3 regions of the Tardiphaga sp. 619_E2_N8_4 genome follow, and region 1 is predicted to be linked to each of the others. Evidence: predicted binding sites of a transcription regulator. Region 1 holds the regulator's gene; each other region holds the start of a gene.
What was found. The regulator PhoB, encoded in region 1, activates phosphate uptake and scavenging genes when phosphate is short. The targets are predictions, from matches to a motif close to TGTCATNNANCTGTCAT.
Positions count from the first base shown of each region.

Region 1 (10,795 bases):
TGCGCTCGCCGTCGAAGAATATCTCGTGAAGGCCGGCCTGCCGGCGGACCGTTTCTCCACCATCGGCTACGGCAGCACCCAACCCATCGCCACCAACGATACCGACGAAGGCAAGCTGCAGAATCGCCGGATCGAATTCGTCGTGAGGCAAGCGCCATGACCTATCTCGCGATGTTTCACTGGGGCTGGCTGCTCGGGGCGTTCCTGATCGGCTTCTGCATGGGCTGGATCGCCGTGGTCTATCGCGGGCGTTCGGTGTCGCGGGTCTGGATCCAGCGCCTGTCGGTGCTCGCCGCGGTCATCGTCGGCATCGCGATTGCCAAGGTCGTGCCCGGCCGCTTCGGCTACTGGCTCGATCTCGGCCTCGCATTGTTCGGCTTCTATCTCGTCGGCTGCGCCATTGGGTCGTGGCTGCGCGACATCGTGGTGGTCAGGCAGCAGGCCCGCGTGACCTGAGGTCTGCGGCGCATGTTGCTGCCGTCTTTTTTATCAACGTCTCGCCGCCAAATCGGCGGCATGAGGTCACGAAAGCCTCATTGTCACGTGAGACGCGTCACGACGTCGGCATTTTGCCGCAGCGAATGCGCCCGAGAGGCTGGTGGTTTGTTAGGACTGACCTAATATACTGATGTGGCTTGTTTTTATTCACAGTCGGCGAATTCCACTTTGCCGCAAAACGCGCTACGACGGTTGTGCCGGAGACAACTGATGTGGCGGTTCCGCCGAGGCTAGTCTGACTTCCTGGTCCAGATCTCTCTGGTCAGGGGATCGCATTCGAGGTTGAGATGCTGGAAGCAATACGCAGGGCGATCTCGTTTCTGCGCGAGAAGCAAATCCTGCACAAGCTCGGTGTCTTGATCAGCGTCGCGGTGATCGGCATCGCCTGCTACATGCTGTATCACAAGCTGCGCAACATCGACGCTGCTGCCGTTTTCCGGGCGATGACCGAGACCGAGCCGCGGCTGATCATGTTGTCGGCGCTGTCGGTCGCCGCCGGCTATTTCACGCTGACATTCTATGACTGGTTCGCCGTGCGCACGATCGGTCGCCGCGACGTGCCGTACCGGATCAACGCGCTGGCGGCCTTCACCAGCTATTCCATCGGCCACAATGTCGGCGCCAGCGTCTTCACCGGCGGCGCGGTGCGCTATCGCATCTATTCGGCCTGGGACCTCAGCGCGGTCGATGTCGCCAAGATCGTCTTTCTCGCCGGCCTGACCTTCTGGCTCGGCAATCTCGCGGTGCTCGGCATGGGCATCGCCTATCACCCGGAGGCGGCCAGCGCGATCAACCAGGTGCCGCCATGGATGAACCGCATCCTGGCCTATATCATCCTCGCCGGCCTCGTCGGCTATGTGGTCTGGGTCTGGATGAAGCCGCGCAGCGTCGGCCGCGGCCCATGGTCGGTGGTACTGCCGGGTGGCCCGCTCACCTTGCTGCAGATTACCATCGGCATCATCGATCTCGGTTTCTGCGCGCTGGCGATGTACATGCTGGTGCCCGCCGAGCCTGACGTCGGTTTCGTCGTGGTGGCGGTGGTGTTCGTCTCGGCCACCTTGTTGGGTTTCGCCAGCCATTCGCCCGGCGGTCTTGGCGTGTTCGACGCCGCCATGCTGGTTGGCCTCGAAATGATGGATCAGGAAAAGCTGCTGGCTGGCATGCTGCTGTTCAGGGTGCTTTATTACCTCGCGCCGTTCTTTATATCAGTCATGTTACTGACGCTTCGCGAGCTTATTATCGGTTCGCGATCGAAAAAGCTGCAGGCGGTCGCGGCGGACGCCAAGCCCGGCGTCGGCCACCCGCTCAAGGAACATGGTCGCTCCGGCGCCTGATATACGTTCGCATTCGCAGCAGGAAGAGATCCGGTTCAGATGGCCATTGAAGCTTCTCCATCGACCATGTTTTCGCCGTGGCCAGATCGGCTGCGGCATTCCGCGATCATCCTGCTGGCCGCCGGCCTGGCCTTGGCCGCATTGGTGTTTTTCGGCGAGCTGTCACCGCTGCGCGCGGGCATCGTGTTCGTCTGCATCGCCGGCGCGGCGCTGGTGCCGTGGCGGCTGCATGACGTGGTGACGGCGCGCGACGAGGCGCTGGCCGCCAATCCTGTCGAGGCGCCCGCGGTGCGCGCCATCATTGCCGGCATTCCCGATCCCGCCGTGCTGCTCGACCGTGCCGGCCGCGTCATCCATCTCAATGCCGCAGCGGCGCAGCTTGCGCCGGCACTCCGCAAGAACGAACTGGCGCAATTCGCGCTGCGTTCGCCGGAAATCATCACCGCCTTGCGCGAGTCCATCGCCACCACCGAGCCGCGCCGCGCGACCTATCTCGATCATGTCCCGGTCGATCGTTGGATGGAACTGATGATCACGCCGGTGCCGGTTCCGACCGCCTTTGGCGGCACCGACACCTGCATGCTGATGACGTTCCACGACCAGACGCCGCTGCGCCGTGTCGAGGAAATGCGTGCCGACTTCGTCGCCAATGCCAGCCACGAGCTGCGCACGCCGCTGGCGGCGCTGTCCGGCTTCATTGACACGTTGCAGGGACCGGCCAAGGACGACGCCAAGGCGCGCGAGCGCTTTCTCGGCATCATGCACGCGCAGGCGACCCGCATGGCACGGCTGATCGATGATCTGCTGTCGCTGTCGCGCGTCGAACTGTCGGCGCATGTGCGGCCAGATACGCTGGTCGATATTCTCCCCATCATCCGCCAAGTCGGCGACGGGCTGGAGCCGCTGGCCAATGAGCGCAACGTCAGGATCGAAATGGCGCTGCCGGAGACGCCGGTGTCCATCGCTGGCGATCGCGAGGAATTGCTTCGGCTGTTCGAGAACCTGATCGAGAACGCGCTGAAATACGGCGCGTCCGGTGGCAAGGTGGACGTATCGTTGACCACGGAGTCGACTTCGGAGGGTGTGCCGGAAATCCGCGTCGCCGTGCGGGACTATGGCCCGGGCATCGCCCCCGAGCATCTGCCGCGCCTGACTGAGCGTTTCTACCGGGTCGATGTCGGCGACAGCCGCGCACAGGGCGGTACGGGCCTCGGCCTCTCGCTGGTGAAGCACATCCTGAACCGGCATCGCGGCCGGCTGCTGATCGAAAGCGTGCCGAAGAATGGCGCGACTTTTACCGCCGCCTTTCCGCAGGTGAAGACGCCGCCAGCGCCTCCCGTCTCCGCGGCGTCCTGACGCCTTAAACTCCCTTCGTTCTCTTGCGCCCGTCAGGGCCGCCCTCGGGCGGTCCCGCATCGCTGCGCTTCGCTCAGACAGTCAAAAAAGCCCTGGCGGATGGTGCGGCATTGCGTCCGATCACCCTCAATACCGTGCCCGCCGCTGTCATACGCGCGCATGCGCGCGAGGCCGGATTCCGCCTGCTGAAACATATTGTTAACCCCTGTGACGGTCGATTTTGACGGCCTGGCATGTCCCGTATGGCAGGGCATTTTCGATGTCATTTGCACGGTAAAATTATCCGCGGAGGCAGAAAAACAAAGCATTTACAGATGCTTGGTGCCGTCATCCAAGTGTCACGGAACTATCATAAAAGCACAATCGACCACCCCTAAACGGGCGGCGTGAGCACAACTGGCGCATCCGGCGCGGTCGCTCACGAGATTGGAGACATCCCATGAAATTCCTCAAAGCGATCGTCGCTGCCGGCCTTGTTGCCGCCTCGACCTCGGCATTTGCCGCCGACATCACGGGTGCCGGCGCAACCTTCCCGTTCCCGGTCTATTCGAAGTGGGCCGACGCCTACAAGAAAGAGACTGGCAATGGTTTGAACTACCAGTCGATTGGTTCGGGCGCCGGCATCAAGCAGATCCAGGCCAAGACCGTGACCTTCGGCGCCACCGACGCGCCGCTCAAGGCTGAGCAGCTCGAGAAGGACGGCCTGGTTCAGTGGCCGATGGTGATGGGCGCGATCGTTCCCGTCGTGAATCTCGAAGGCATTGCCTCGGGCGAGCTGGTTCTCTCCGGCGAAGTGCTCGGCGACATCTATCTCGGCAAGGTCACCAAGTGGGACGACGCTGCCATCGCCAAGCTGAACCCGAAGCTGAAGCTGCCCTCGGCCGCGATCACCGTCGTTCGCCGTTCGGACGGTTCGGGCACCACCTTCAACTTCACCGACTATCTGTCCAAGGCCTCGGCTGACTGGAAGACCAAGGTCGGCACCGGCACGGCTGTCGAGTGGCCGGTTGGCGTCGGCGCCAAGGGCAATGAAGGCGTTGCCGGCAATGTCGGTCAGACCAAGAACGCCATCGGTTACGTTGAATATGCTTACGCCAAGCAGAACAAGCTGACCTATGCCGGTCTGATCAACAAGGCTGGCAAGACCGTGCAGCCGACCATCGCTGCCTTCCAGGCCGCTGCGTCGAATGCCGATTGGGCCAAGGCTCCCGGCTATTACGTGATCCTCACCGACCAGCCGGGCGACGCGTCCTGGCCGATCACTGCCGCGACCTTCATCCTGATGCACAAGACTCCGGTCGATAAGGCTGCATCGGCTGAAGCCGTGAAGTTCTTCAAGTGGTCGTTCGAAAAGGGCGGCAAGATGGCTGAAGAGCTCGACTACATTCCGATGCCGGAACCCGTCGTCAAGCTGATCGAAAAGACCTGGTCGGCTGACATCAAGAGCTGATCGTGTGTGGGAGCGGAGGAGAGGGGCATCTCTCCTCCGCTTCATTCTCTCAAGTCCGATTTGAGCTCTCTAAAGACATCACGCCCTGATCGACCCGCGCGGGGCGCAGCGTTTCAGGTATAGTAACAATCACAGGGGACTGGCGTGGCAGACATGGCCGTACAGAGCTCATCGATGGAAGCAGCCGGGCCTTATGACCGCGCAAAGGCTTTGAGCGCCTTCAAGTTCGGGGATCAGGCGTTCTACTGGATCACGCGCATTTGCGCGATGTCCGTCCTGCTTATCCTCGGTGGCATCATTCTCTCCCTGATTGCCGGCGCCTGGCCGGCGATGAAGGAATTCGGTTTTGCGTTCCTGTGGACGCAGCGCTGGGCGCCATCCGCTGATCCGCCGGTGCTCGGTGCCGTCGGTCCGATCTATGGCACGCTGATCACCTCGGTGATCGCGATGGCTATCGCCATCCCGGTCGGTCTCGGCATCGCGATCTTCCTCACCGAACTGTGCCCGAACTGGCTACGCCGCCCGATCGGCATGGCGGTTGAGCTTCTCGCTGGTATTCCCTCAATCATCTACGGCATGTGGGGCTTCTTCGTGCTCGGCCCGTTCCTGGCCAATCACGTGCAGCCGTTCATGATCAATGCCTTCGAAGGCGTGCCGGTGCTCGGTACCATCTTCGCCGGCCCGCCGTCCTATCTCTCGCTGTTCAACGCGTCGCTGATCCTCGCCATCATGGTGCTGCCCTTCATTACCTCGATCTCGGTCGACGTGTTCAAGACGGTGCCGCCGGTGCTCAAGGAAGCCGCTTACGGCGTCGGTTGCACCACCTGGGAAGTCGTCCGCAACGTCGTCATCCCCTACACCCGCGTCGGTGTGATCGGCGGCGTCATGCTGGCACTTGGCCGAGCGCTCGGTGAAACGATGGCGGTGACCTTCATCATCGGCAACTCGTTCCGCATCACAGGCTCGATCTTTGGCCCGGGCACAACGATCTCGGCGGCGATCGCCAGCGAGTTCGCGGAGAGTGACGGTCTGCATCAATCGGGCCTGATCCTGCTCGGTCTCCTGCTGTTCGTACTGACATTCTTCGTGCTCTCGGCAGCGCGTTTGATGCTGCTGCGTCTGGAAAAGAAGGCGGGCAACTAACATGAACCCGATTTACGCATCCCGCCGTCGCCACGATACGATCATCCGTCTGCTTTGCGTCGGTGCCGCTCTCTTTGGCGTTACCTGGCTCGCGCTGATCCTGTTCACGCTGTTCTACAACGGTCTCGCGGGCATCAGCCTGCAGATATTCACCCAGAACACGCCGCCGCCCGGCTCCATGGAAGGCGGCCTGCTCAATGCCATCGTCGGTTCGGTCATGATGACCGTCATCGGCGTCGGCATCGGCGCGCCGCTCGGCCTGTTTGCCGGCACCTATCTCGCGGAATACGGCAAGCACGACAAACTCACCTCGGTGATCCGCTTCATCAACGACGTGTTGCTGTCGGCCCCGTCCATCATCATCGGCCTGTTCGTTTATGGCGCGGTGGTGATTCCGATGGGCGGCTTCTCGGCTCTCGCCGGCTCGCTCGCGCTCGCCGTGATCGTGATCCCGGTCGTCGTCCGCACCACCGAGGACATGCTCGGCCTGGTGCCCAATCCGTTGCGTGAAGCGGCCTCGGCGCTCGGCCTGCCGCGTTCCTTGGTCATCAAGCGGATCGCCTATCGTGCAGCCCGTTCCGGTCTCATCACCGGCGTGCTGCTGGCGACCGCACGTGTCGCCGGTGAAACGGCGCCGCTGCTGTTCACCGCGCTGAGTAACCAGTTCTTCAGCCTCGATCTCACCAAGACGATGGCCAACCTGCCGGTGACCATCAACAACTTCGTGCAGAGCCCCTACGAGTACTGGAAGCAGCTCGCCTGGAGCGGTGCCCTGATCATCACCTTGACCGTACTTGCCCTTAACATTGGCGCGCGCATTCTCGGCGCCGAGAGGACAGCAAAATGAGTGAGCTTTCTGTGTCGTCTGGCGTTCCTTCCGTTTCGATGCCGCCGCCGTCGGCCCTGCAGGGCGAGAGCCGGCCCAAGGTCACCGTGCGCGATCTCAACTTCTACTATGGCGAACACCACGCTCTGAAGAAGATCAACCTGACGCTGATGGCGAACCGCGTGACTGCGTTCATCGGCCCGTCGGGCTGCGGCAAGTCCACGCTGCTGCGCATCTTCAACCGCATGTATGACCTGTATCCCGGCCAACGTGCCGAAGGTCAGCTCATGCTCGACAACCAGAACATTCTGGATCCGAAGCTGGATCTCAACCTGCTGCGCGCCCGCGTCGGCATGGTGTTCCAGAAGCCGACCCCGTTCCCGATGACGATCTATGAAAACATCGCCTTCGGTATCCGCCTCTATGAAAAGATCTCCAAGTCGGAGATGGACGTGCGCGTCGAGAAGGCGCTGCGCGGCGGTGCGCTGTGGAACGAAGTCAAGGACAAGCTCAACGCATCGGGCCTCAGCCTGTCGGGCGGTCAGCAGCAGCGCCTGTGCATCGCGCGCACCATCGCGGTGCGGCCAGAAGTGATCCTGTTCGACGAGCCGTGCTCGGCGCTGGATCCGATCTCGACCGCGAAAATCGAGGAGCTGATCGACGAGTTGAAGGATCAGTACACGATCGCGATCGTGACCCATAACATGCAGCAGGCTGCCCGCGTCTCCGACAGCACGGCCTTCATGTATCTCGGCGAGTTGATCGAGTTCGATCAGACCAACAAGATCTTCACGTCGCCGACCGATCGCCGCACCCAGGATTACATCACCGGCCGCTTCGGCTGACGCGACATATTCGCGGGAGGAATTTGAGATGGCTTTTGAACACACCACCAAGGCTTTCGACGACGATCTGCAGGAGCTGACCCGTCTCGTTGCCGAGATGGGTGGCCTCGCGGAACGGCAGATCGTCGAATCCGTCGATGCGCTGATCCGCCGGGACGTCGCGCTCGGTGCGCGCGTCGTCGCCACTGACTCCGAGATCGACCAGTTGCAGCGCACGATCGAAGAGCGCGCCGTGCTGACCATCGCCAAGCGCCAGCCGATGGCTGTCGATCTGCGCGAGATCGTCGGCGCGCTGCGCGTCGCCACCGATCTGGAACGCATCGGCGATCTCTCCAAGAATATCGGTAAGCGCGTCAATGCACTCGACAGCGACTTCCATCCGCTGAAGCTGATCCGCGGCCTCGAGCACATGACCGACCTCGTGACCACCCAGGTCAAGGCTGTGCTCGACGCCTATGCCGCACACGATCTGCCCGCCGCGATGACGGTGTGGAAGGGCGACGAGGAAATCGACGCGATCTGCACCTCGCTGTTCCGCGAACTCCTGACCTATATGATGGAAGACCCGCGTAATATTTCGTTCTGTATCCACCTGATGTTCTGCGCCAAGAATATCGAGCGGATCGGTGACCATGCCACCAATATTGCGGAAACCGTGTTCTACATGATCGAGGGCCAGCAGATCCTCGACAAGCGCCCGAAGGGCGACATGACCACATTCGCGAATACGCCGACGGTCTGAAGCATGATCCGGAAAAGTGGAAGCCAGTCTTCCGCAAGGATCATGATCTAAAGGCTTTTCGGACGTCACTGAGGATATTGACCATATGGCTGTGAATGCACGCATTCTGGTGGTGGAGGACGAGGAAGCCCTCACGACGCTTCTTCGCTACAATCTCGACGCCGAAGGCTATGATGTTGAAACCGTCGCTCGCGGCGACGATGCGGACACCCGCTTGAAGGAGCGGGTGCCGGATCTCGTGGTGCTCGACTGGATGCTGCCGGGCCTGTCCGGCATCGAACTGTGCCGCCGCTTGCGCGCACGGCCTGAAACCAAGGCATTGCCGATCATCATGCTGACGGCGCGTGGCGAAGAGAGCGAGCGCGTCCGCGGTCTCGCCACCGGTGCCGACGACTACATCGTCAAGCCGTTCTCCGTGCCGGAGCTCCTGGCCCGCGTGAAGGGCCTGCTCCGTCGTGCAGCTCCCGAGCGTCTCGCCACTGTCCTGGCGTTTGGCGACATCGAACTCGACCGTGACAAGCGCCGCGTCGTGCGCTCAAGCCGTCCGATCGATCTCGGTCCGACCGAATATCGCCTGCTGGAGTTCTTCCTGGAACATCCGGGCCGCGTGTTCAGCCGCGAGCAGTTGCTCGACAGCGTCTGGGGCCGCGACATCTATATCGACGAGCGCACCGTCGACGTGCATATCGGCCGCCTGCGCAAGCTGCTCAATCCCGCCGGTGAGCCCGATCCGATCCGCACCGTGCGCGGCGCCGGCTACGCGCTGGACGACCGGTTCGACAAGGCGGCGGAGTAGGTATCTTCCTTCTCCCCGCCTGCGGGGAGAAGGTGGCCCGGCATTGCGCAGCGACGCCGGGTCGGATGAGGGGGACTCTCCATCGGCTTCGGAGTCTGTGGAGCGGGGCCCTCACCCGACGCCCTCATGCTTCGCATGCGGACGCCGACATCTCCCCGCAAGCGGGGCGAGGTTAGAAGCCCCAAACAAAAAATGCCCGGCTCATCACCGGGCATTTTCATTTGGTTTAGATATCTTCCAGCTCAGCGCGTCGGCTTCGGCACCGCGCGGCGGCGGTCGCTGGCCGGCTGATAGGCGATGCGCGAGTGATGTGCGCAATAGGGGGCGCCGGCCAGGGCCTTGCCGCCGCAGAAATAGAAGTCCGCGCTCGACGGATCGCCGATCGGCCAATGGCAGGTGGCTTCGTTGAGTTCGACCAGCGACAGGCGCTGGCTGATCGGCACAATGTTGTCATAGGCGATCGGGTCGGGCTCGGCCTCGATCTCGTAGTTATGGGCCAATGCTGTGTTGCCGCGCGCCATCGGGCGGGCGACGCGTACCATCTGCTGCGCCGGGCGCGCCTTGCGCTGCCGCGGAGCTGCCGAGGAGGGGCTCTTGGCACGGCCGGACAGGCCGAGACGGTGCACCTTGCCGATTACGGCGTTGCGGGTCACGTTACCGAGTTCCGCAGCGATCTGGCTCGCGGAAAGGCCGCCTTCCCAGAGTTTCTTCAACTGTTCGACGCGATCGTCGGTCCATGTCATTACCGTCATCGCCGTTTTCCCTTCGTGAGCGCCGGCCTGACCGGGCAGCGCTGCGAGTTGAGACTTCAAAAATCCCTGCGGTCAGAATCCTTTAGCGCTCACCGGGCGCGAATTTCGCGTCCGGCTGTTACGCCGCACTGGATGTGTCAAAAGGATCTACCGCCGCACGAGATGTCGTATCCGACGAGGCAAAAGCTACAATATGCCGTGACTCGCGCGCAAGAGTCGGGCATGCCGCGTCCACATGCTTCTGCAAATAAAGCTGCAAAATCGGCTTTTTCTGCGACTCCGTGTGACTCGAAAGCCGCAGTGCGCGGTTGACAGTCTTCACAGCACACATAGAATAATGCCCACGTGCCGCCCGAGAAGGGCGGCACGTTTCGTTTCTAGGGTCCGTTGTTCGATTTCGCACAGTTGTCATCGACGCGGCCGCAGTCTTTTCGATCGGATCGGTTATGACCAGCAACGCAACGTCTTCGCCCCTCTCTCAGGCTCACTTGCTGCCTGTTTTCGCGCGTGCGGATGTCGCTTTCGAGCGCGGTGAAGGCGCGTGGCTGATTGGAACCGATGGCGAGCGTTATCTCGATTTCACCAGCGGCGTTGCCGTGAACGCGCTGGGCCATGCGCACCCACATATGGTCGCCGCATTGCAGGAGCAGGCCACCAAGCTCTGGCACATGTCGAACCTGTTCAAGAGCCCGGACGGCGAGCGCCTCGCCGCGCGGCTGTGCGAACAGAGCTTTGCCGACTTCGTATTCTTCGCCAATTCGGGTGCGGAAGCGATGGAATGCGCGATCAAGGTGACCCGCCACTATCATTTCTCCAAGGGCCACCCCGAGCGCACGCGCATTATCACCTTTGAAGGCGCATTCCATGGCCGCACCCTCGGCACGCTGGCGGCGACCGGCGCTGCCAAATATCTTGAAGGCTATGGCACGCCGCTCGACGGCTTCGATCAGTTGCCGCTCGGCGATATCGAAGCGGTGAAGAAGGCGATCGGTCCGAACACCGCCGGCATTCTCATCGAGCCGCTGCAGGGTGAGGGTGGCGTGCGTGCACCGA
Region 1 covers NZ_JBPWQJ010000001.1:669,920-680,714, reverse strand. The annotation lists gene AB8A23_RS03225 (OmpA family protein) at 1-160, shown strand, start outside; gene AB8A23_RS03220 (hypothetical protein) at 157-456, shown strand; gene AB8A23_RS03215 (lysylphosphatidylglycerol synthase domain-containing protein) at 786-1,832, shown strand; gene AB8A23_RS03210 (ATP-binding protein) at 1,872-3,188, shown strand; gene pstS (phosphate ABC transporter substrate-binding protein PstS) at 3,628-4,638, shown strand; gene pstC (phosphate ABC transporter permease subunit PstC) at 4,792-5,781, shown strand; gene pstA (phosphate ABC transporter permease PstA) at 5,783-6,628, shown strand; gene pstB (phosphate ABC transporter ATP-binding protein PstB) at 6,625-7,452, shown strand; gene phoU (phosphate signaling complex protein PhoU) at 7,481-8,194, shown strand; gene phoB (phosphate regulon transcriptional regulator PhoB) at 8,286-8,990, shown strand; gene AB8A23_RS03175 (GcrA family cell cycle regulator) at 9,233-9,742, opposite strand; gene AB8A23_RS03170 (aspartate aminotransferase family protein) at 10,189-10,795, shown strand, end outside.

Region 2 (10,795 bases), 210 kb from region 1:
ATCGACACAACTGTCAGGAATCGCCGCACGGACATCAAGTCTCGATCCTCTATCATTGTGACTGGAAGATGGCTCGCAACAAGACGGCTTTACCAAGACGATCTGGAATCGCTGACGTCACGATGTCTGCCATATCCGCAAATCGCTTTCTTGAAAAGGCAGACGCGACTCCCGCAAGGATAGCAGTCCTTGCCTTGCTGCGCGCTGACGGCGCAGGAGTCATCCTCAGTTTTCTGCTCAGTTTTTTGCACGCGCCGCACGCTGCGCTGCCCACTGCGCATCGCTCCACTGCAGCAGATCCTCTGCGCCAGATGCGCGCAGGTGTGCGCCCCCATCCTGCACCACCATCTCGCCATTGATATAGCCGGCCTGCTCGGAAATCAGGAAGCTTGCGAGATTTGCGAGCTCGCTGTGTTCGCCGACGCGGCCGAGCGGGTTCTGCGCCGCAGGGCCGCTGTCGCGTCCCTCGGGCCGCAGCTGCCCGGTCGCGCCGGTGGTGGGGAACGGGCCGGGCGCGATCGCGACGGTGCGGATGCCTCTGGGTCCCCACTCCACCGCGAGCGACTTCGTCATTGCAAGGAGTCCAGATTTGGCCATCGCCGATGGCACCGTGAAGGCGCGCCCGGTGATCGTGGATGTCGAGAGGATGCTCAGCACGACGCCCTTGTGGTGTCCTGCGATCCAGCGCCGTCCGGCTTCGAGGGTGCAATACATGGCGCCGTGCAGCGTCGGTGCGAGGATCGCATCGGCGGCGCGGGCAGAGAGGTGCTCGCTCTGTGCGATGAAGGTGGCCGCGGCATTGTTGACGAGGACGTCGAGTGGCCCGTCGCGCCAGATTGTCTCCATCATCGCCTCGACCGCCGCTGCGTCACGAATGTCGCAGGTGAAGGTGCTGACCTTGGCGCTGAGATCGGTACGCAGTTGTGCTGCAGTTTGTTCGAGCTGTTCAAGTCGGCGACCGCAGATGATGAGCTCGGCACCCAGCTCCGCAAAGCGGCGACTCATGGACGCACCGAGGCCGGAACCGCCGCCGGTGACCAGAATGCGCTTGTTGGCGAGCAGCGTTGTCTCGAACATGGGACGGTTCCTCGGTTGGCCGCGTGGCGGAATTACCTTTTCTCGAATCAGATTGTAGCGCGCCGTCAAATCCGGCATGACTCCCTTCAACTGTCTCAAGCCGAAGGTCAGATGATCAGATGAAAGCCATTCTCTGCTCGCAATTCTGCGAACCCGATGATCTCGTTCTCGCCGATATCGATGATCCCGTTGTCGGTGACGATCAGGTCGTTATCGCGATCAAGGCGGCGGCGCTGAATTTCTTCGACATCCTGATGATCCAGGGCAAGTACCAGATCAAGCCGCCGTTCCCGTTCTCGCCGGCTGCGGAAGTCGCTGGTGTGATCGAGAGCATCGGCAGCGGCGTGACCGGCCTCAAGGTTGGTGACCGTGTGGTCGCATCTGTGGGCCACAATGGCGCCCGTGAAAAGATCGCGGTGCCTGCGGCGTCCGCCGTGAAGATTCCCGACAATCTCGATTTCGATCGCGCCGCCGGCGTGATCATCACTTACGGCACGGCGCTGCATGCGCTGGAAGACCGCGCCAGCCCGAAGCCCGGCGAGACGCTGGCCGTGCTCGGCGCCGCGGGCGGCACTGGGCTCGCGGCCTGCGAACTCGGCAAGCTCTTGGGACTCAAGGTCATCGCCTGCGCATCGTCGGACGAGAAGCTGGAATTCGCCAAGAAGCACGGCGCGGATATCGGCCTGAACTACGCGACCGAAGATTTGAAGGAAGGTCTGAAGAAGCTGACGGACGGCAAGGGTGTCGACATCATCTTCGATCCGGTGGGCGGCAAATATGCCGAAGCCTCGCTGCGTGCCATCGCCTGGGAGGGCCGCTTCCTGGTGATCGGCTTCGCCGCCGGTGACATTCCGAAGATGCCGCTTAATCTAGCGCTGCTGAAGGGCTGCGACATCCGCGGCGTGTTCTGGGGCGCCTGGGTACGGCAGAATCCCGAAAAGAACCGCGCCAACCTGGAAAAGCTGGTGAAGTGGGCCGCCGAAGGGAAGATCTCATCCCATGTCGACAGGACTTTCCCATTAGCCAAGACAGCCGATGCGTTGAAGGTACTGGCGGGCCGTCAGGCCATGGGCAAAGTGATCCTTCATCCATAAACTGAATGAGGCGGACGCGGATTACGCGTCCGTTTCACCCTTCGCCAATCCACGTGCGATGGCCGCTCTGGCGGCTTCGCGGTGGTCCGCGTTGATGTGGCTCGCCACCATGCGCAAGGCGGTGGCCAGCACCGCGGCATCATCAGTGAATCCCAGAACGGGCAGCATGTCCGGCACGAAATCGAATGGCAGTACGAAATACGCGATGGCGCCGAGCAGCGCCGCCTGGACATGGCGCGGTGTCTGCCGGTCGAAGGCGCAGTAGTAAGCCGCCAGCAAGTCTTCGGCGAAAGGCAGTTTGACCGCCAGTCGCTTGAGCTTGTGCCAGAACTGCTTGCGCACGCTTTCGCGGTCTTTGGCCAGTTCATCGGCTGGCTCGAAGCCCACGCTGTGGTCGGTTGCCATCGGCAATGTCCTCGCGGCTGCAGTTTGCAGCCTTTCCGGTAAATGGTGATCCGGCTCCGGCGTCGCAACATTCAGCAACGCTCAGGAGTGGCCGAGTTGCCCGGCGATGGTATTCATGGCCCTGGCCAGATCGACATCGCGCTTGGTGACGCCGTCGGCGTCGTGGGTGGAGAGTACTACCTCCACTGTCTTGTAAACATTGCGCCATTCCGGGTGGTGGTCGCTCTTCTCGGCGACCAGGGCGACCCGCGCCATGAAGCCGAAGGCCTCGTTGAAATCCTTGAACGTAAAGGTCCGGGCGATGGCATCGCGCCCGGAAACCTCGCTCCAGCCCGAGAGCTCCTTGAGCGCCGCCTTGCGGGCCTCGGCCGAGAGTCGTTCCACCATGCCAACCTCCTGCTTCACTTGAACTTTACTCTAACGCCCGGTGACACAGTTGGGATCCATGCCACAATAAGGCAGCAAATGCCGCGCATGCAGGAAAGTAACCAAGCCCGTCGGTAACCATGCTGCCGGTGGAACGGCGCGTCGACCCGAAACTTTGCTACATTGTCGCTCGAACCCATTTGGCGCAGATGAATTTGAAGCGATTGTTTTCCAGATCCATGGCAGACGGTCCCGATGTTATCGGGCCGATAGGGCCGCCGTCACCGCGGTCGATCCGGCGCAAGATGACGCTGATCACGCTGGCCGGGACGTTGGCGATCGTCGCAGCCGTGGCAGGCGCTTACTACTTCGCCATGAAGCCGGTGCCGCTGCGGATCGCCGTCGGTCCGCCGAACAGCGACGACGTGAAGGTTGTGCAGGCGCTGGTGCAGTCGTTCTCGCGCGATCACTATACGGTTCGTTTGCGGCCGATCCTCACCGAAGGTGCCACTGCCAGCGCCAAGGCGCTCGCGGATGGCAAGGCCGATCTCGCGATCATCCGCGGCGATCTCGAAGTGCCAAAGAATGCGCGCGCCGTCGCCACGCTGCGCAAGAACGTTGCTGTGATCTGGGTGCCGCCGGCCGCCAAGGGCAAGAAATCCGGGCCGAAGATCACCAAATTCTCGCAGCTCGCCGGACGCCGCGTCGGCGTGATCGGCAAGACGCAGGCCAACGTCAACCTGCTGAACATCATCCTGCGGCAATATGGCGTCGATCCGGCCAAGGTCACCATCGTGCAGTTCTCGACCACCGAAGTGGCTGAGGCCGTGAAGGACCAGAAGGTCGATGCGTTCATCGCGGCAGGTCCGGTGAACAGCAAGATCACCAATGATGCGATCCAGGCTTCGAGCCGCGATGGCACGCCGACCTTCCTCGCGATCGATTCCGCAGAAGCCATCGCGCAGAATTTCCCGATGTATGAATCATCGGAAATTCCTGCAGGCGCATTCGGCGGCGCGCCGGCGCGGCCGGACGACGACGTCAAGACCATCAGCTTTTCGCATCACATCGTGGCACGGCAGAGCCTGTCTGATGTGACCATCGCCGCCTTCACGCGGCAGCTGTTTGCGATCCGTCAGCAGATCATCAACGACTTCCCGCTGGCGGCGAAGATCGAGACGCCGGATACCGATAAGGATGCGGTGATCCCCGTGCATCCCGGCGCGGCCGCCTATGTGGATGGTGAAGAAAAGACCTTCCTCGATCGCTATAGCGATTACATCTGGTGGAGCCTGATGGGGCTCTCGGCGATGGGCTCGATCGGCGCCTGGTTCGCGAGCTATCTGAAGAAGGATGAGCGCAACGTGAATGTGTCAGAGCGCGATCGTCTGCTCGACATGATTGCCGCCGCGCGCAAGAGCGAGTCCCTCGAAGAGCTCGATACGATGCAGGCGGAAGCCGACGATATTCTGCGTCATACGCTGAATTGCTACGAGCATGGTGCCATTGAGGAAGGCACGCTGACAGCCTTCAATATTGCGCTCGAGCAATTCCACAACGCCGTCGCCGACCGCAAGGCGCTGATCGGCATGATCCCGCCGGAGCCGATGAATCCGCCGGAGCAATTGCGTCAGCCGCCGCGGCCGCTCGCGGTCTAGAGTCTTTCGTTTTGACGCGTTTTCTTCACGCGAACCGGGACCACTTCGCTCGAAAACGCTTTAGCGCTTGAGATAGCGCCAGCCGATCACGACGCCGCTCACCGAGACCATGGTGCCGAGAATCGACAGCAGCCACACCACGATGTCCCAGGCCGGACGATACATCAACAACAGCTGAAAATCGAAACTGTGCAGCGCATTGAACAGCCAGCGATAGGTGCGCCGGCTTGAGTCGACGCGGCCGAGGATGTCGCCGGTGACCGGGCTGATGTGAAACCAGGTTTGCGCGTCATCATCAAATGTTGCGCGTAACACTGGCAATTCGCGGTTATTGTGGTGCGCGTACCAATAAGCGTCGTATTTCCCGAGGGTTACCTGGTTTTCGAGGCGCGAGTCTGGCAGCAGTTTTGTTGCGGCGTTCCAGAGGCGGTCTTGCGGCAGTCTTGCGATTTCGCCACTTGTCGGATTGATCGCCATTTTCGTGCCGTCGCGCTTCGCGACGATCATCAGCGGCATGCCGTCGATCCATACGAAGCGCGCTTCGACCGCGGCCTTGTCCGCCGGTGCGCGAATAGCCGCAGCGATATCAGGCGCGTCGTGGCCGGCATAGCGCTGCAATACCTCACGTGGCGTATTGCGGTCGGCAAAAACACGGCCGGGATCGAGCGACAGCCAGCCCGAGAACATCCAGGTCAGCACGAACAGCCCGGCGATCAGTCCGGTGACGTGATGCCACGCCATCCAGCCGCGATAGGGCGTGATGTTGCCGCTCGCATAACGCCGCTTGAGGCGCACGCGCAAAATGCCGATCCAGATTCCGGTAACGCCGACGATCAAACAGATGCCGGAGATCCAAAGCACCACGAGCCGCCACAGCGGGCCGTCCTTGCGCAACACGGTCGGATAGATCCAGTGCGGGATCGAGCCGAGCCAGTTCCAGACGCGCTCCGTGCGGTTGGTATCGAGTGCGATCTCGCCAGAGCGTGAGGAGACGTAGAGTTTTGTACCGGCGCCGTCGCCGAGTGTGATCAGATACAATGGGCGTAGCGGATCGTAGCGTGCGGTCACGCTCCACTGGTCGCGATCGACGATCTCTTCGAGCTGAGGCGACTTGCTGGCGGGATGGTGCCGCGCGACTGCAAGTGCCTGCTGTTCGTTGATGTCGGTGATTGCGCGGCCATCGGCGGCGGAGATCGTCTGCCGTTTGCCGTCCCAGCCAGTCAACCGATACACCGGCTCGTCGGCAACCATGTTCAATCGCAATTCGCGCGGATAGCGCGTGGCACCGGCAGCCTTCATCGCCTCGTCGGGAGAGAGCGCCACTTTCTCCCAGACGATATCGGGCAATGCCGCCAGCCGCTCTTTATTGGAGAGGCCGGGAAACGCGACATACATCATCACCACGCCGGAGATGAACCACATCGCGAAGAAGAGGCAGGTGACGATGCCGACCCAGCGGTGACCGATATACAGCCACCGCCGGAGTGTTCGTGTCAGTGTGCGTGGCACGCTCAGAACTTTACATTGACGGCGAGTTGAGCGGTGCGCGGTAGGCCGAGCAGCCACTGATTGGTGCCGCCCGATGTTGCATAGACCTCGTCGAGCAGATTGTAGACTCGGAACGACACCGTCGTATTGCGGTCGGCCTTCCACTGCACGCCGGCATTGACAACCTGATAGGCAGGACGCACGAGCGTGTTGGCGTTATCTGCATAGATGCGGCCGACGAATTGGACGCCCACATTTGCCGACCAATCCTGTGCAAAGGCCCAGGTCGCCCAGATGTTGGAGACGTTCTGTGGCACATTGGCCGGCACGTTGCCGGCGTAGTTCACCGCAACGCCGCCAACTGACTGCACGAAGTCATCATATTTCGCACGCAGGAAAGCGGTATTGGCATCGATGCGCCACCCGTGGTCGAGGGCGAGGCCCACCGAAGCCTCGACACCGCGCGACGACTGCTGACCGACCTGGACAACCATTGACGGCAAGTTCGGATCGCGCGCCAACAGGTTGTTTTTGACGATCTGATAGCCGGCTAAGGTCCACTCGCCGCGGCCACCCCAGAACGATTGTTTGACGCCGATCTCGACCTGCTTACCGGTCGCTAGTTCGAAGCTCTTGTTTGTTGCCGCCAGCGAGACTAGGCCGCCAACCGGATCTACGGCTGTAGAGTATTGGCCGTAGAAGGCCAGGTCCTTGATGGGCGTATAGACCGCTCCGGCGCGCCAGCTGGTCGCTGAGAAGGATTTCTCGAAACTGTTACCGGGGGTGACGTAGTCGGTGCGATTGATAGTCGGCTCGTCCTGCCGGATCCCAGCGATCAGAGAGAGTTGTTCCGTGATCGACAGACGGTTCTCGGCGAATAGGCCGTACTGGTTGGTCGTGGTGCTGAAGCCCGGAACCGTTTGGGTCGTTGTCGCAGCGAAGGAGCCAGGGAAGAAATCGGTGAGCGACACCGACGACGTGCCGCCATAGGGCGAGTTGTTGATGTGTTTGAAGTCGATCTGGTTGACGTCGAAGCCGGCGACAAATTCGTTAACCATGCCAAAGATATGGCCGCGGAACGTCGCGTCGAAGCGGTCGCCGATCTGCTGCTGGTCGTGGAAGATCTCGATATAGTCGCTGCGATTGATGCGGCCCGTTGCGGCGCTGAAGTTGTAGGTCTCGACGTCTTTCCAGTGCCGCTGGCTGTTCAGGTAGTACAGGGTGTTGCGCAGCGTAATGCTGTCTGTCACCTGCCACTCGGTCTTCACCTGGTTCCAGCTGTCCTGATAGCGGATGCTGCTGTCGCCGACATTGTAATTCCTGAAGCGCAGGGACTCATCGAGCTTGCCGTTGATCAGCGGTGTGCCGAAATAGCGCGACGGGCTGCGATCGCCGTAATCCGTAGAGATCGTCCAGGTGATGTCTTCGGTCTGCTTGATCTGGACGGCGGCATGCACTTCGACATTGGAGGTGTTGTCACGATCGACCCAGCCGTCCGACATGTTGCCGGTCGCGGTGATGCGATAGGCGACATCCTTGTTGATCGGTCCACCGCTATCCACTGCAATGCGCCGGGTCATGTTGCTGTCGAGCGAGATTTCGGCCTGATTGCGCGGCACCCAAAGCGGCAGTTTCGAGATGACGTTGATGGCGCCGCCGACGGCTCCTTCGCCATACATCACCGATGCCGGGCCGCGTAGCACCTCAACGCGCTCAGCTGACCAGGTATCATAGGGGAAGGTCAGCGTGCCCGAGCCGACATAGAGCCGTGTGCCGTCATACAGAGTCATCACGGTGCCGTTGCCGGTGAAGCCGCGGGTGTTGAAGGCGATGCTGCCATTGCCCGGCGCCGGGCTTGCGGTGAAGCCGGTGGCGTTCTGTGTCACGGCGTCAATCAGATTCTGCTGGCCGCGTTCGGCCATGGTTTCCGCTGAGATGACCTCGACGCTGGCCGGCGTCTGCAGGCGCGTCAGGCCGAGGCGGCTGCCGGTGGATGTGGTGCCGGTGAGGTTGAGCGTCGGCGCTGCGAAGACGGGGCCTGTCGGCGTGGCAACCGGCGCGCCGGTATTGGCGGCGACATTGCGCTGCTGCCGCGAGCGCGCAGCGCGCGATGCATTGCCGTTCGTGGCGCGGCGTGCGCGTTGAGGTGTCGCTGACGGCTGAACGACAACAGGATCGAGCGTCTGGCTCGACTGTGAGGTTTGCGACCAGCTTTCGCTCGGACACAACAAGCAGGAGAGAGCAACAGAATAAAGAAAGGGAGTATGTCGCTTCAATGCAACGGGAGAAACGGAGGTCATGAACAGGACTCGCGGTTACGTGGCACGTCACCGCAAACCAAGTCGCCCCGCCGCTTTCAAACAGGCAGTGTGACTTCCACCAGGACACCCCGCCCAATGTGCTCGCGTGTGACCACGACTGGCGGCAGGTCTCCTGGCTCGCGGGTCAGTGCCTGTCGCCGCCTTCCCAGGTGAACACCCAGTGGCTCTTGGCGCAGGCTCGCCGCTTACAGTTGCGGGGGCAGCCGCGGAATCGGGGGATCCCCTCACCGCATTCCCTTTTGATCCCCGAAGGGAACCGTCGCGTTCACGTTAAGGTGAAATTTCCAAATGTGTCAATCAAGCTGCCAGCCATTCGCAACTTGCTTTGGCGGGTGTTGATATTGCGCATCACCTGTCATCGCAGCGTCAAGTGTTCTGCCTAGCACCACGGGTGCCAGAGCCAGGATCAGGAGTTCGCCATGGCACTACGTTTATCCCGTCGTCGCTTCCTCGCGCACTCAGCCGCAGCAGGCGCAAGCTTCCTGGCGATGCCTTACCTCAGCCGTGCGGCGGATCGTCCGGTCGTGTCGCATGGCGTGCAGTCCGGCGATGTCGGGACGAGCAGCGGCATGATCTGGTCGCGCGCCGATCGCCCGGCGCAGATGATGGTGGAAGTCGCCACTACCGAATCCTTCAGCAATGCGCGCATGTTGCCGGTTATCACGGCGCTGCCCGAGAGCGATTTCACGGCGAAGTTGCTGCTCGATAATCTGCCAGCCGGGCAGGACATCTTCTACCGTGTCAAATTCCGCGATCTCTCGCATACCGACATCGTCGGCGAGCCCGTGATCGGCCGCTTCCGCACCGCGCCGGCGGATCGCCGCGATGTGTCCTTTGTCTGGGGCGGCGATGTCGCCGGCCAGGGCTGGGGTATCAATGCTGACGATGGCGGCATGGTCACCTTCGCCACCATGCGAAAGCACAACCCGGATTTCCTGATCCATTCCGGCGATACGATCTACGCCGATGGTCCGATCCTGCCTGAAACGAAACTGCCTGACGGCGCGATCTGGAAGAACACCATCACGGTGCCGGAGAAGGCGAAGGTCGCCGAAACGCTCGATGAATTCCGCGCCGCGCACAAATACAATCTGCTCGACGACAATGTCCGCGCCTTCAATGCGCAGGTGCCGATCTTCGGCCAGTGGGACGATCACGAGGTCACCAACAACTGGTCTTCATCGAAGCAGTTGCCCGCGTCCTACAAGGAGCGCGACGTCACGCTGCTGGCGGCGCGCGGTGCGCGTGCCTTTCACGAGATGTATCCGATCTCGATCAATCCGAACGAGCCTGGCCGCGTCTATCGTACGCTGAATTACGGCCCGCATCTCGATGTCTTCATGCTGGACGAGCGCAGCTATCGTGGGCCCAACGGCCCGAACCTGCAGGAGAGCTATGGTCCCGATGCGTATTTCGTCGGTCCGGAGCAGATGGCCTGGCTGAAGCGCGCATTGATGGCCTCGAAGGCGACCTGGAAGGTCATCGCCTCGGATATGCCGATCGGCCTCGTCGTCTATGACAACGCCGCCGACAAAACCGGGTCTGAGGCCATCGCGCAGGGCGACGGACCAGTGCGGGGCCGCGAGCTGGAAATCGCCGATATCCTGCGCTTCATCAAATCGGCCGGTATCCGCAACACGGTCTGGCTGACCGCCGACGTGCATTACACGGCGGCGCATTACTACAATCCGGAAAAGGCGCAGTTTCAGGATTTCGAGCCGTTCTGGGAGTTCGTTTCGGGCCCGTTTCACGCCGGAACCTTCGGGCCGGCGGCGCTCGACAATACCTTCGGTCCTGAGGTCCGTTTCGTGAAGGCGCCGGGGCCCGATAAGCAGAATTTGCCCCCGTCGGCCGGCATGCAGTTCTTCGGTCACGTCAAAATCGACGGCCAAAGCGGCCAAATGACCGTTACCTTGCGGGATCGGGCCGATATGGCCCTTTGGGCCACGGTTCTGGACCCGAAATTGGGCTAACCATTTGGCAGATTCGCATTGTTTTTCGGCGATTTCCCCCTATATTGCGCCGCAACGCGTCCGAGTACCCGGCCCCTTCTGGCCGGGTTTGCTTTTGGAGGGATTGCCCCAGCGCGTTTTCAGACGAGGCAGTTATCGAACGCGCTCGAGCGCAAGGCATAAGCCTTTTGTTGTCGAGCATGTCTTGTTGAACCCGCTCAAGGGCACCCAGACCGTAACCAGAAGAAGACCTATGAACCTTCGCAACATTGCTATCATCGCCCACGTTGACCACGGCAAAACCACTCTCGTGGACAAGCTGCTGCAGCAGTCGGGCACGTATCGCGACAATCAGCGCGTCCAGGAACGCGCGATGGATTCGAACGACATCGAAAAAGAGCGCGGCATCACCATTCTCGCCAAGTGCACCTCGG
Region 2 covers NZ_JBPWQJ010000001.1:878,314-889,108, reverse strand. The annotation lists gene AB8A23_RS04155 (invasion associated locus B family protein) at 1-35, opposite strand, end outside; gene AB8A23_RS04150 (SDR family oxidoreductase) at 238-1,077, opposite strand; gene AB8A23_RS04145 (NADPH:quinone oxidoreductase family protein) at 1,197-2,171, shown strand; gene AB8A23_RS04140 (YkvA family protein) at 2,193-2,576, opposite strand; gene AB8A23_RS04135 (4a-hydroxytetrahydrobiopterin dehydratase) at 2,658-2,981, opposite strand; gene AB8A23_RS04130 (TAXI family TRAP transporter solute-binding subunit) at 3,182-4,600, shown strand; gene AB8A23_RS04125 (PepSY domain-containing protein) at 4,661-6,109, opposite strand; gene AB8A23_RS04120 (TonB-dependent receptor) at 6,112-8,388, opposite strand; cobalamin riboswitch at 8,495-8,683, opposite strand; gene AB8A23_RS04115 (alkaline phosphatase D family protein) at 8,829-10,382, shown strand; gene typA (translational GTPase TypA) at 10,615-10,795, shown strand, end outside.
Region 2: a site for PhoB is predicted at 8,763-8,779, ahead of AB8A23_RS04115 (alkaline phosphatase D family protein). Genes of this name have one in related genera too.

Region 3 (10,795 bases), 5.5 Mb from region 1:
CGCCCCCGCCGACGGTTACACGCTGTTCGTCACGACCAACACGACGCATTCGGCCAATCCTTTTCTGCTCAAGACCATGAGCTATGATCCGATCAAGGATTTCACGCCGATCGCGCGCACCGGCGACCTGCCCTTCATGCTGGTGATCAATCCTGAGATTCCCGCCAACTCCGTGGAAGAGCTGATCGCGCTCGCCAAGAAAGAGCCGGGCAAGTACTCCTACGCATCGGGCAGTTCGTCGGCGATCGTCTCGGGCGCGACCTTTGCCCGCCTCGCCAAGCTCGATCTCCTGCACGTGCCTTACAAGAGCTCACCACCGGCGCTCACCGATGTCATCGCCGGCCGTGTCAGCATGATGTTCGTGGACGTCCCGACCGGCCTGCCGCATGTCAACGCCAAGGCGTTGAAGTCGCTCGCGGTGACCACGAAATATCGCTCCAAGCTTCTGCCGGATCTGCCGACCATGGACGAGGCCGGCGTGAAGGGCTTCGACATCACCTCATGGCAGGGCTATCTCGGCCCGGCCAACATGCCGAAGGACATCGTCGTCAAGCTCAACGCCGAAATCCGCAAGATCGTCGAACGCCCCGAGATCCAGAAAGACCTTGCCAACCGCGGCATGGAAGCCTTCTCCGGTACGCCGGAAGAATTCGACGCCTTCCTGAAGGATCAGCTCAAGGTGTGGGAGAAGCTGATCACGGATGCAGGGATCGAGAAGCAGTAGGCGCATTTCAGATAGAACCGCACGGCAGGTATGTTCGTCATGCCCGGCGAATGCCGGGTATCCACGTCTCGGCCACAAAGAAGACGTGGATGGCCGGGACATCCAGCGAAGCCGCGCTTCGCGCTTTGCCCGGCCATGACGATGGTTTTGCGTGGGTTGAACGAAGAGGAACCGCGCCTAACCCGCAGACTCGGCGACTGCATGTCGCAGGGTTTTCCCCTCTCGTCATTTTCTTGTCACGGAACTGTCAGCGCAGCGTAACGCCCGCGCCTCAGAACACGCCGCATGGTCACCACAAGGAGACACACCATGCGCAGCACATTCCTCTGCTCCGTCGCTTCCCTCGTCATGCTCACATCCGCCGCTTTCGCCCAGACCGAAGGTGAATTCCCCGCCAAGCTCGCCGGCCATGCCGTGCTGCCGGCGACGTCGACCATCGATGCGCCTGCGGATGCGCCGAACGACCTGAAGACCTCGGGCAAATACACCACCGGCAAGCGCGTCGACGCGCTCGGCACCGTGATGGGCAAGTCCTACGAGCGCGCCACCGGCATCTCGCTGCCGATGAAGGGCCAGCCGCTGCAGGGCCATTCCGGCATCAAGGTGATGCCAGACGGTTCGTTCTGGGTGCTGACCGACAATGGCGCCGGCTCGCGCTACAATTCGGCCGACTACATGATCTATCTCAATCATCACAAGATCGACTGGAAAAACGGCAAGGTCGAGCGTCAGGCCACCGTGTTCCTGCACGATCCCGACAAGAAGGTGCCGTTCCGCATCGTTCATGAAGACACCGCCAAGCGCTACCTGACCGGCGCCGATGTCGACACCGAAGGCTTCCAGATCGTCGGCGACAATTTCTGGATCGGCGAGGAATTCGGACCCTACATCATCAAGGCCGACAAGACCGGCAAGGTTCTGGCTGTGTTCGACACCGTCGCCGACGGCAAGCCGGTGCGTTCGCCCGACCATTGGTCGGTGCAGTCGCCGGGCGCACCGGGCGCCACCTACACCACGGTCAACCTGCGCCGCTCCAAGGGCTATGAAGGCTTCGCCTCCTCCAAGGATGGCAAGTTCCTCTACGGCCTGCTCGAAGGCCCGATCTGGGATGCCGAGAAGAAGGACTGGGAAAAGGTCGACGGCAAGGAAGCTTCGCGCATCCTGGAATTCGACGTCGCCAACGAGAAGTTCACCGGTCGCTACTGGCAGTATGTGTTCGAACAGAACGGCAATGCCATCGGCGACTTCAACATGATCACCGCCGACAACGGCCTGATTATCGAGCGCGACAATGGCGAAGGCACCAAGGACAAGGCCTGCGCCGACGGCAAGCGCGGTGAAGACTGCTTCCCGGATCTCGCCAAGTTCAAGAAGGTCTACAAGATCGAACTGAACGACGCCAATGTCGGCAAGCCCGTTCGCAAGATTGGTTTCATCGACCTGATGAAGATCCAGGACCCGAACAAGCTGGCCCGCAAGCCGCTGAATGACGGCGTGCTGACCTTCCCGTTCTTCACCATCGAGAACGTCGACCAGGTTGATGCCACCCACATCATCGTCGGCAACGACAACAACCTGCCGTTCTCGTCGAGCCGCGAGCCGAACAAGGCCGACGACAACGAGTTCGTGCTGCTCGAAGTCGCCGACTTCCTGAAGGCGAAGTAAGCAACGCGAGCAGGCCCCCGCCTGAAACGACGAAAGCCCTCCCGCAAGGGAGGGCTTTTCTGTTGAGCGCGGCTCTCTGACTTCCCCTCTCCCCCAGCGCAGCGTAGCTGCGCGCAGTGGGAGAGGGTGCCTGAGCGAAGCGAAGGCGGGAGAGGGGTAGCCCCGCGCTCGGCCGCCCCCTCTCCCGTCTCGAACCCGCTTCGCGTGTTCGACCCACCCTCCCCCGCAAGGGGGGGAGGGAAAGAAATTAAGCAGCACGCACCTTGGTCAGGAACTCGTCCACCGCCGTCCGCAACATGCCGGACTGGGTGTCGAGCTCCCTGGCATTCGACAACACCTGCGAGGCCGCCGTCCCGGTCGCTTCTGCTGCGCTGCTGACGCCCCCGATATGTTCGCTGATTTCACTGGAGCCCGCCGCGACCGACTGAATGTTGCGCGCGATTTCCCGCGTGGCCTCGCCCTGCTCCTGGACGGCCGTGGAGATGCTGGTGGTGATCTCGCTCATCTGCGCGATGGTCCCCGTAATGGCGCTGATCGAAAGCACGGCTTCGCTGGTGGACGCCTGCATGGCGGCGACCTGGGCGGAGATCTCTTCGGTAGCCTTGGCGGTCTGGCTCGCCAATGCCTTCACTTCAGAGGCGACGACCGCAAACCCGCGGCCGGACTCGCCGGCGCGCGCCGCTTCGATGGTCGCATTCAGCGCGAGCAGATTGGTCTGGGAGGCGATGCTGTGGATCAACTGAACCACTTCGCCGATCTTCTCCGCGCCGCTGGACAACAGCTGAACGGTCGCATTGGTGCGCTCCGCATCGCCGACTGCCTTGCTCGCAATTTGGCTCGACTGCGAGACCTGCCGCAGGACTTCGCTGACCGAAGCCGACAATTCCTCGGCGGCGGCTGCAACCGTGCTGACATTGTCCGACGACCGCTCCGACGCGGCTCCAACCGTCGATGCACGCGAACTGGCATCGCTGGCGGTCGCCGTCATGGATTGCGCGGTGGTCTGCATCCCTGCCGCTGCCGTCGATACCGAGCGAACAATCCCGTTGACGCTGCGTTCGAAATCATCGGCGATGCTCTCCATGGTCGAACGACGCTCGGCAGACGCGCGCGCCTGCGTCTCGGCTTCGATCTTGTCGAGCCCGCGAATCCGGACCGCGTTGTCCTTGAAGACCTGAACGGTCGATGCCATCGCACCGATCTCATCGCCGCGCCCGGTCCCGGGAATGTCGTCTTCAAGCGCACCATCGGCCAGCGTGCGCATCCGCGCGCCGAGCTGACCGAGCGGGCGGCTGATGCTGCGACCGATCATCCAGGCGATGCCGCCCGCGACCGCACCAATAGCAAGGATCGCCAAACCGAGCGCCCAGACGATCGGCTTCAACCTGGCGTCGAGGTCTTCCAGATAGGCTCCGGCGCCCACATACATGTTCCATCCCGGGATCGCAGCGGCATAAGCAACCTTACGCAGCGGCTCCGTCTGGCCGGGTTTGACGTAGTCGTAGAACATCGTGTGCTCGCCCTTGGCAGCAACACTGTCGCGCCACTCGCGACCGATCGCCTTGCCATTGGTCACCACATCGAGACGGTTCTGACCGATCTGCTTGGCATCCGGCGACAACACCGTCACGCCGTCCATCATGGAGCCGAACAGGTAGCCCGCGCCGTTGTCGTAGGTCATCGTATTTGCACGACGACCGAATTCTGCCATCGCGGCTTCCTTGGTGAGCTGGCCGGCGTCGACTTGTTTTTGCAATCCGATCGCCACGCTGCGCGCGGCATCGACGAAGTGGCGAAGCTCCTCGATCCTTGAGGTCATCATCTCGCGCTGAACGAAATATCCCGCGAGAACGCCAGACGCGCACAGACCAAGCAACATGACACCCACCAGAATACCTAGCTTGGGCGTGATCGTCAGATTACTTATCTTCACAATGAGTTCTCCAAAAAAGGTCGCGGGTGCAAATACCAATTGAGGAGAAGAATACCGAACAGACCTTTTTTTGTTCTTTACAAACCAAACCCGCAAATCATCGAGCCTGTGATACTTGATGATGAGCAACGATTGCAGCGCTACAAGAGCTCGCTCTCCGCGAGAGAAGAGGAAAGGCTCTACGCTGCGCGAACCTTCGCGAGGAATTCATCCACCGCCTTGCGCAGGATGCTCGACTGGCCATCCAGTTCTTTCGCATTCGACAGCACCATGCCTGCCGCCTGCCCCGTTGCTTCCGCCGCTGCGCTGACGCCGCCGATATGAGCGCTGACCTCGCTCGAGCCAGCGGCAACCGACTGGATGTTGCGCGCGATTTCCTGCGTGGCCGAACCTTGCTCTTCCACTGCCGCCGAGATCGTCGTGGTGATCTGGCTCATCTGCGCGATCGTGCCGGTGATGGCGTTGATCGAGTTGACAGCCTCCTGCGTCGACGCCTGCATCGCCGCAACCTGCGCCGAGATTTCCTCGGTCGCCTTGGCTGTCTGGCTCGCCAGCGCCTTCACTTCCGACGCGACGACCGCGAAGCCACGGCCGGATTCACCGGCGCGTGCCGCTTCGATCGTCGCGTTGAGCGCAAGCAGATTGGTCTGCGAGGCGATGTTGTGGATCAGCTGCACGACCTCGCCAATCTTCTCGGCGCCGCTAGAGAGCTGCTGCACCGTCGCATTGGTGCGCTCCGCATCGCCTACGGCCTTGCTGGCGATATCGCTGGAGGCTGCGACCTGACGCAGCACTTCGCTGACCGATGCCGATAGTTCTTCAGCCGCGGCGGCAACCGTGCTGACATTGTCAGATGAACGCGCCGATGCCGCACCGACCGTCGATGCGCGCGAGCTCGCGTCGCTTGCCGTCGCCGTCATCGACTGTGCAGTGCTCTGCATGCCGGCCGCGGCGGTGGAGACGGAACGCACGATGCCGTTGACGCTGCGTTCGAAATCATCGGCGAGGCTTTCCATAGCCGCACGGCGTTCGGCAGCAGCACGGGCCTGCGATTCCACCTCGATCTTGTCGAGCCCGCGAATGCGCACCGCGTTGTCCTTGAACACCTGAACCGTTGCGGCCATGGCGCCGATCTCGTCGCCGCGGTCGACGTCGGGGATCGCTTCATCCAGCGCGCCATCGGCGAGACCGCGCATGCGCGCGCCGAGCCGGCGAAGCGGGATGGTGATGCTGCGGCCAATCATCCAGGCAAGCGCGCCGAGAATGACAATGACCGCGAGTGCCGCGATCATCACGGTGCGCGCACTCTCCCAGAGCTGTACCTGCAAGTCGTCGATATAGACGCCGGTGCCGATGACCCAGCCCCAGGGCTCGAAACCGACGACATAAGAGAGCTTCGGCTGCGGTGCGTCCTTGCCGGGTTTCGGCCAAAGATAATCGACGAAGCCAGCCTTCTGCTTCTTCACGACATCAGCGAATTCGACAAACAGCCGCTTGCCGTTCGGGTCCTTGTTGCCGGAGAGATCGCTGCCGTTCATCTCGGGCTTGATCGGATGCATCACCATGCGCGGCTGCAGGTCGTTGATCCAGAAGTAATCGCCATTGCCGTAGCGCAGTTTGCCGATACGCGCCGCTGCGGTCTTGCGCGCGGCCTCGTCCGACACACCGCTACGCTGGATCGTCGCGTATTCTTCCTGCGCGATGCCGAGCGCCAGCTCCGTGAGATGGGTCAATTCGCTCTGGCGCTGCTGCTTGAGGGAGTCGCCGAGGGTGTTCAGCTGCATCCAGGCCAGCCCGGCGAGGCCAAGAAAGCTCAAGCCAATGATGCTGTAGAGGCGAAGGCCGATCGAAATTTTCAAACGATTCATGGGAAGTATCCCTGTAAGGCGCGCTGAAATAAGCGAGTCACCATCGCAGGGTGTAGTTTCGAGTTCGTGAAGTGGTGTGTAGTTCCGTTTCTGCAACCGCGGTTATAGGTTACCTCGAATGCACCAAAAGTCGCGCTACAGGTAGCTGCGCACCACTATGAACTATCATTGTGCAGATTTAAATTCGGTGGTGCAGCGATACGACGCAGCGGCCGAAACTCAATAGTTCAGGCAAGTCCCAGCCCGGTAGCTCCCCGAGCGCAGCTAAGCCGCGCTCGGGGAAGGATTTGACTCAGGCTGCTCTCACCTTGGCGAGGAATTCATCCACGGCGGTGCGCAGCATGCCGGACTGGCTCTCCAGCTCCTTTGCATTCGACAGCACCTGTGACGCCGCGGAGCCGGTGGCCTCGGCTGCGCTGCTGACGCCGCCGATATGATTGCTGATCTCATTCGCGCCGGCCGACACCGACTGAATGTTGCGCGCGATTTCTTGCGTCGCCGTGCCCTGCTGCTCCACCGCCACAGAGATCGTGTTGGTGATCTGGCTCATCTGGGCGATGGTACCGGTGATGGCGCCGATCGATGCAACGGCCTCGCTGGTCGATGCCTGCATGGCGGCGACCTGCGCCGAAATTTCCTCGGTGGCCTTGGCGGTCTGGCTGGCCAGCGCCTTCACTTCGGATGCCACCACCGCGAAACCGCGACCGGACTCGCCGGCACGTGCGGCTTCGATGGTCGCGTTCAGCGCCAGCAGATTGGTCTGGGAGGCAATGCTGTGGATCAGCTGTACCACTTCACCAATCTTCTCAGCGCCGCTCGACAGGATCTGAACGGTGGCATTGGTGCGCTCGGCATCGCCCACCGCTTTGCTGGCGATCTCACTGGAGGCCGATACCTGACGCAGCACTTCACTGACCGACGCCGACAATTCCTCCGCAGCCGCCGCAACCGTGCTAACATTGTCGGACGAGCGCGTCGAAGCTGCACTGACCGTCGCGGCGCGCGAGCTTGCATCGCTCGCCGTCGCCGTCATCGACTGCGCAGTGCTCTGCATGCCGACAGCGGCGGTGGAGACCGAGCGGACGATACCGGTCACGCTACGCTCGAAATCCGTGGCCATCGCCTCCATGGCAGCGTGACGCTCCGCGGCGATACGGCCCTGCGCATCCGCCTCGACCTGTTCCAGCGAGCGGATACGCAACGCATTGTCCTTGAACACCTGAACCGTCTTGGCCATCGCACCGACTTCATCGCTACGGCCAACGCCGGGAATTTCCTCATCCAGCGCACCATTGGCGAGCGACTCCATGCGCGATCCCAGCATGCCGAGCGGCTTGGTGATGCTACGGCCGATCAGCCACGCGATCGCACCCGCCACTGCGGCAATGGCCAGCATGGCCAGGCCGAGCGCCCAGATGATCGGTTTCAGATGGGCGTCGAGGTCATCGAGATAGGCGCCGGTGGCAATAAACATGTTCCAGCCGGGAAGCGCCGCGGCATAGCCCATCTTGCGCGACGGGACTTGCTCATTGGGCTTCTGGAATTCGTAGGTCAGAATCTTCGTGCCGTTGGCTGCGACGCCGTCGCGGAATTCACGCGTAATGGCAACGCCGCTAACCTTGACGTCGAGCCGGTTGGATCCCGCCTTGAAGCCCGGCAGATGAACCACTTCGCCGTCCATCGTGTAGATGAATAGATAGTTGCCGTTGTCATAGGTCATCGGCTCGATGCGGCGTACCAGCTCGGCGGTCGCGGCTTCCTTGGTGAGCTTGCCTGCTGCGACATCCTTCTGGATGCTGGCCGCTACGTTGGTCCCGATTTCGACGATCGACTTCAGCTGCTCGGTTCGCGCGGAGAGCATCTCGCTCTTGACCATATAGGCGGCCAGAATGCCCGCGGCGCAGAGGCCGATCATGGTGACGGCCACCAGAACGACGAGCTTGTACGTAATACGGATATTGGCGAGCTTCACGGCTGTATTCCCCCGGGCGTGCGATTTTCGATCGCTGATTCCTCGGGGTAAAATGTATCGGGGTAGTGTTCCCAAATCCTTACACGTGCGGGGCGGGGGCAAACCTGCCGCGCCGACCTGAATGTGAACATTTTCCGCAAAACGAAAAAATCCCCGCCTTTCGGACGGGGATTTCGGCAATGTCAGTTCGGGTAAGAGACACTCAGAATGTCAGCGCCTTGGCCTGTTTCACCTGCGGCAGCGCCTGCACCTTGCTCAGCACATCGGCCGGCACAACGCCGTCGATCTCCACCAGCGCGATGGCGTCACCGCCCTGTTCGTTGCGGCCGAGATGGAAGGTTGCGATGTTGACCTTGGCGTCGCCGAGCAGCGAGGCGAACTTTCCGATGAAGCCCGGCTTGTCCTCGTTGGTGACATAGATCATCGACTTCCCGAATTCGGCATCGACGCGGATACCCTTGATATCAACCAGCCGCGGCTTGCCGTCATGATAGACGGTGCCGGACACGGAGCGTTCCTGCCGTTCGGTGATAACCGTAACGGTGATCAGGCTTTCGTAATCGCTCTGCGCCGCGCGCACCACTTCATCGACTACCATGCCGCGCTCCTTGGCAACGGCCGGCGCGGAGACGACGTTGACGTCGCCGAGCATCGGCCGCAGCAACCCGCTCAATGCAGCAGACGTCAGGGCCTTGATCTTCATTTCGGCCACCGCGCCTTCATAGGTGATCTGCACCTTGGCAATGCCGGTCTCGGTGAGCTGCCCCGCGAACGAGCCGAGCTTCTCGGCGAGTTCGATGAACGGCTTCAGCTTCGGTGCTTCTTCCGCGGTGATCGACGGGAAGTTGACCGCGTTGGAGATCGCGCCCGACAGCAGATAATCCGACATCTGCTCGGCGACCTGCAGTGCGACATTCTCCTGCGCTTCGGTGGTCGATGCGCCCAAATGCGGCGTGCAGATCACATTGGGATGGCCGAACAGCACGTTCTTGGTGGCCGGCTCCTCGACGAACACGTCGAAGGCAGCGCCGGCGACATGCTTGCTATTCAGCGCATCGACCAGCGCCTGCTCGTCGACCAGACCGCCGCGGGCGCAGTTGATGATGCGCACGCCGGGCTTCATCTTGGCGATGGCAGCGGCATCGATGATGTTCTTCGTCTTCTCGGTGAGCGGCGTGTGCAGCGTGATGAAGTCGGCACGCTTGAGGAGGTCGTCGAGTTCAACCTTCTCGACGCCAATATCCTTGGCGCGCTCCGGCGACAGGAACGGATCGAAGGCGATGACCTTCATGCGCAGGCCAAGCGCGCGGTCAGCCGCGATGGCGCCGATATTGCCGCAGCCGATCACGCCCAGCGTCTTGCCGGTGATCTCGACGCCCATGAAGCGGTTCTTCTCCCACTTGCCGGCCTGCGTCGACGCATCGGCCTGCGGGATCTCGCGGGCGAGCGAGAGCATCAGTGTGATCGCATGTTCGGCGGTCGTGATCGAATTGCCGAACGGCGTGTTCATCACGATGATGCCCTTGGCGGTCGCCGCGGGAATTTCGACATTGTCGACGCCGATGCCGGCGCGGCCGATCACTTTCAGGCGCGTCGCCCTTTCAAGGATCTTCGCGGTTGCCTTGGTGGCCGAGCGAATGGCGAGGCCGTCATAGTTGCCGATGATCTCGGCGAGCTTGTCCTTGTCCTTGCCGAGGTTCGGCTGGAAGTCGACGTCGATGCCGCGATCCCGAAAGATCTGCACGGCGGCGGGAGAGAGAGCGTCGGAAATGAGAACTTTGGGGGCGGTCATGGATGTGATCCTCGAAATGGGAGCCGGTGTAGGCGCGACAAACGCAGCAGGCTCCTTCTCCCCGTTCTTACGGGGAGAAGGTCGGGATGAGGGGCCGCTTTCGACCCGAGAATGCAGGAGTGAGGAGAGTTGAGTGCCATGCCCCTCACCCGAACATCGCGCTCGCGCGATGTCCGACCTCTCCCCGCCCGCGCACAGCGAAGCTGTGCTAGGCGGGGAGAGGTTAAGAGCAACTACGCCGCCTTGGCGAGCGAAGCCTTGGTCTCGGCAAAGGCCCAGTCGATCCACTGCGTGAGGATCTCCACGTCCTTGGCTTCAACTGTGGCACCGCACCAGATGCGCAGACCAGCCGGCGCATCGCGATAATGCGCGAAGTCGAAACCGGCATTTTCCTTCTCGACGGCTGCGACCAGCTTCTTGGCGAAGTCAGCCTGCGCGTCCGGCGAGAGCGCGGTGATCGCGGGATCGATCACCTTCATGCACACCGACGTGTTGGAGCGGATCGCCGGATCAGCCGCCAGGAAGTCGATCCACGGCGTCTTCGCTTTCCAGTCGGCGAGCGCCTTGGTGTTGGCATCGGCACGCGCAATCAGCGCCTTGAGGCCGCCAACCGACTTGGCCCAGCCGAGCGCATCGAGATAGTCCTCGACACACAGCATCGACGGCGTGTTGATGGTCTCACCGACGAAGATGCCTTCATTCAACTTGCCGCCCTTGGTCATGCGGAAGATCTTCGGCAGCGGCCACGGCGGCGTGTAGCTCTCCAGACGCGCCACAGCGCGCGGCGACAGCACGAGCATGCCATGTGCGGCTTCGCCGCCGAGCGCCTTCTGCCAGGAGA
Region 3 covers NZ_JBPWQJ010000001.1:6,120,762-6,131,556, reverse strand. The annotation lists gene AB8A23_RS29135 (Bug family tripartite tricarboxylate transporter substrate binding protein) at 1-724, shown strand, start outside; gene AB8A23_RS29130 (esterase-like activity of phytase family protein) at 1,034-2,389, shown strand; gene AB8A23_RS29125 (methyl-accepting chemotaxis protein) at 2,637-4,322, opposite strand; gene AB8A23_RS29120 (cache domain-containing protein) at 4,502-6,190, opposite strand; gene AB8A23_RS29115 (methyl-accepting chemotaxis protein) at 6,483-8,162, opposite strand; gene serA (phosphoglycerate dehydrogenase) at 8,365-9,954, opposite strand; gene AB8A23_RS29105 (phosphoserine transaminase) at 10,188-10,795, opposite strand, start outside.
Region 3: a site for PhoB is predicted at 959-975, ahead of AB8A23_RS29130 (esterase-like activity of phytase family protein). Genes of this name have one in related genera too.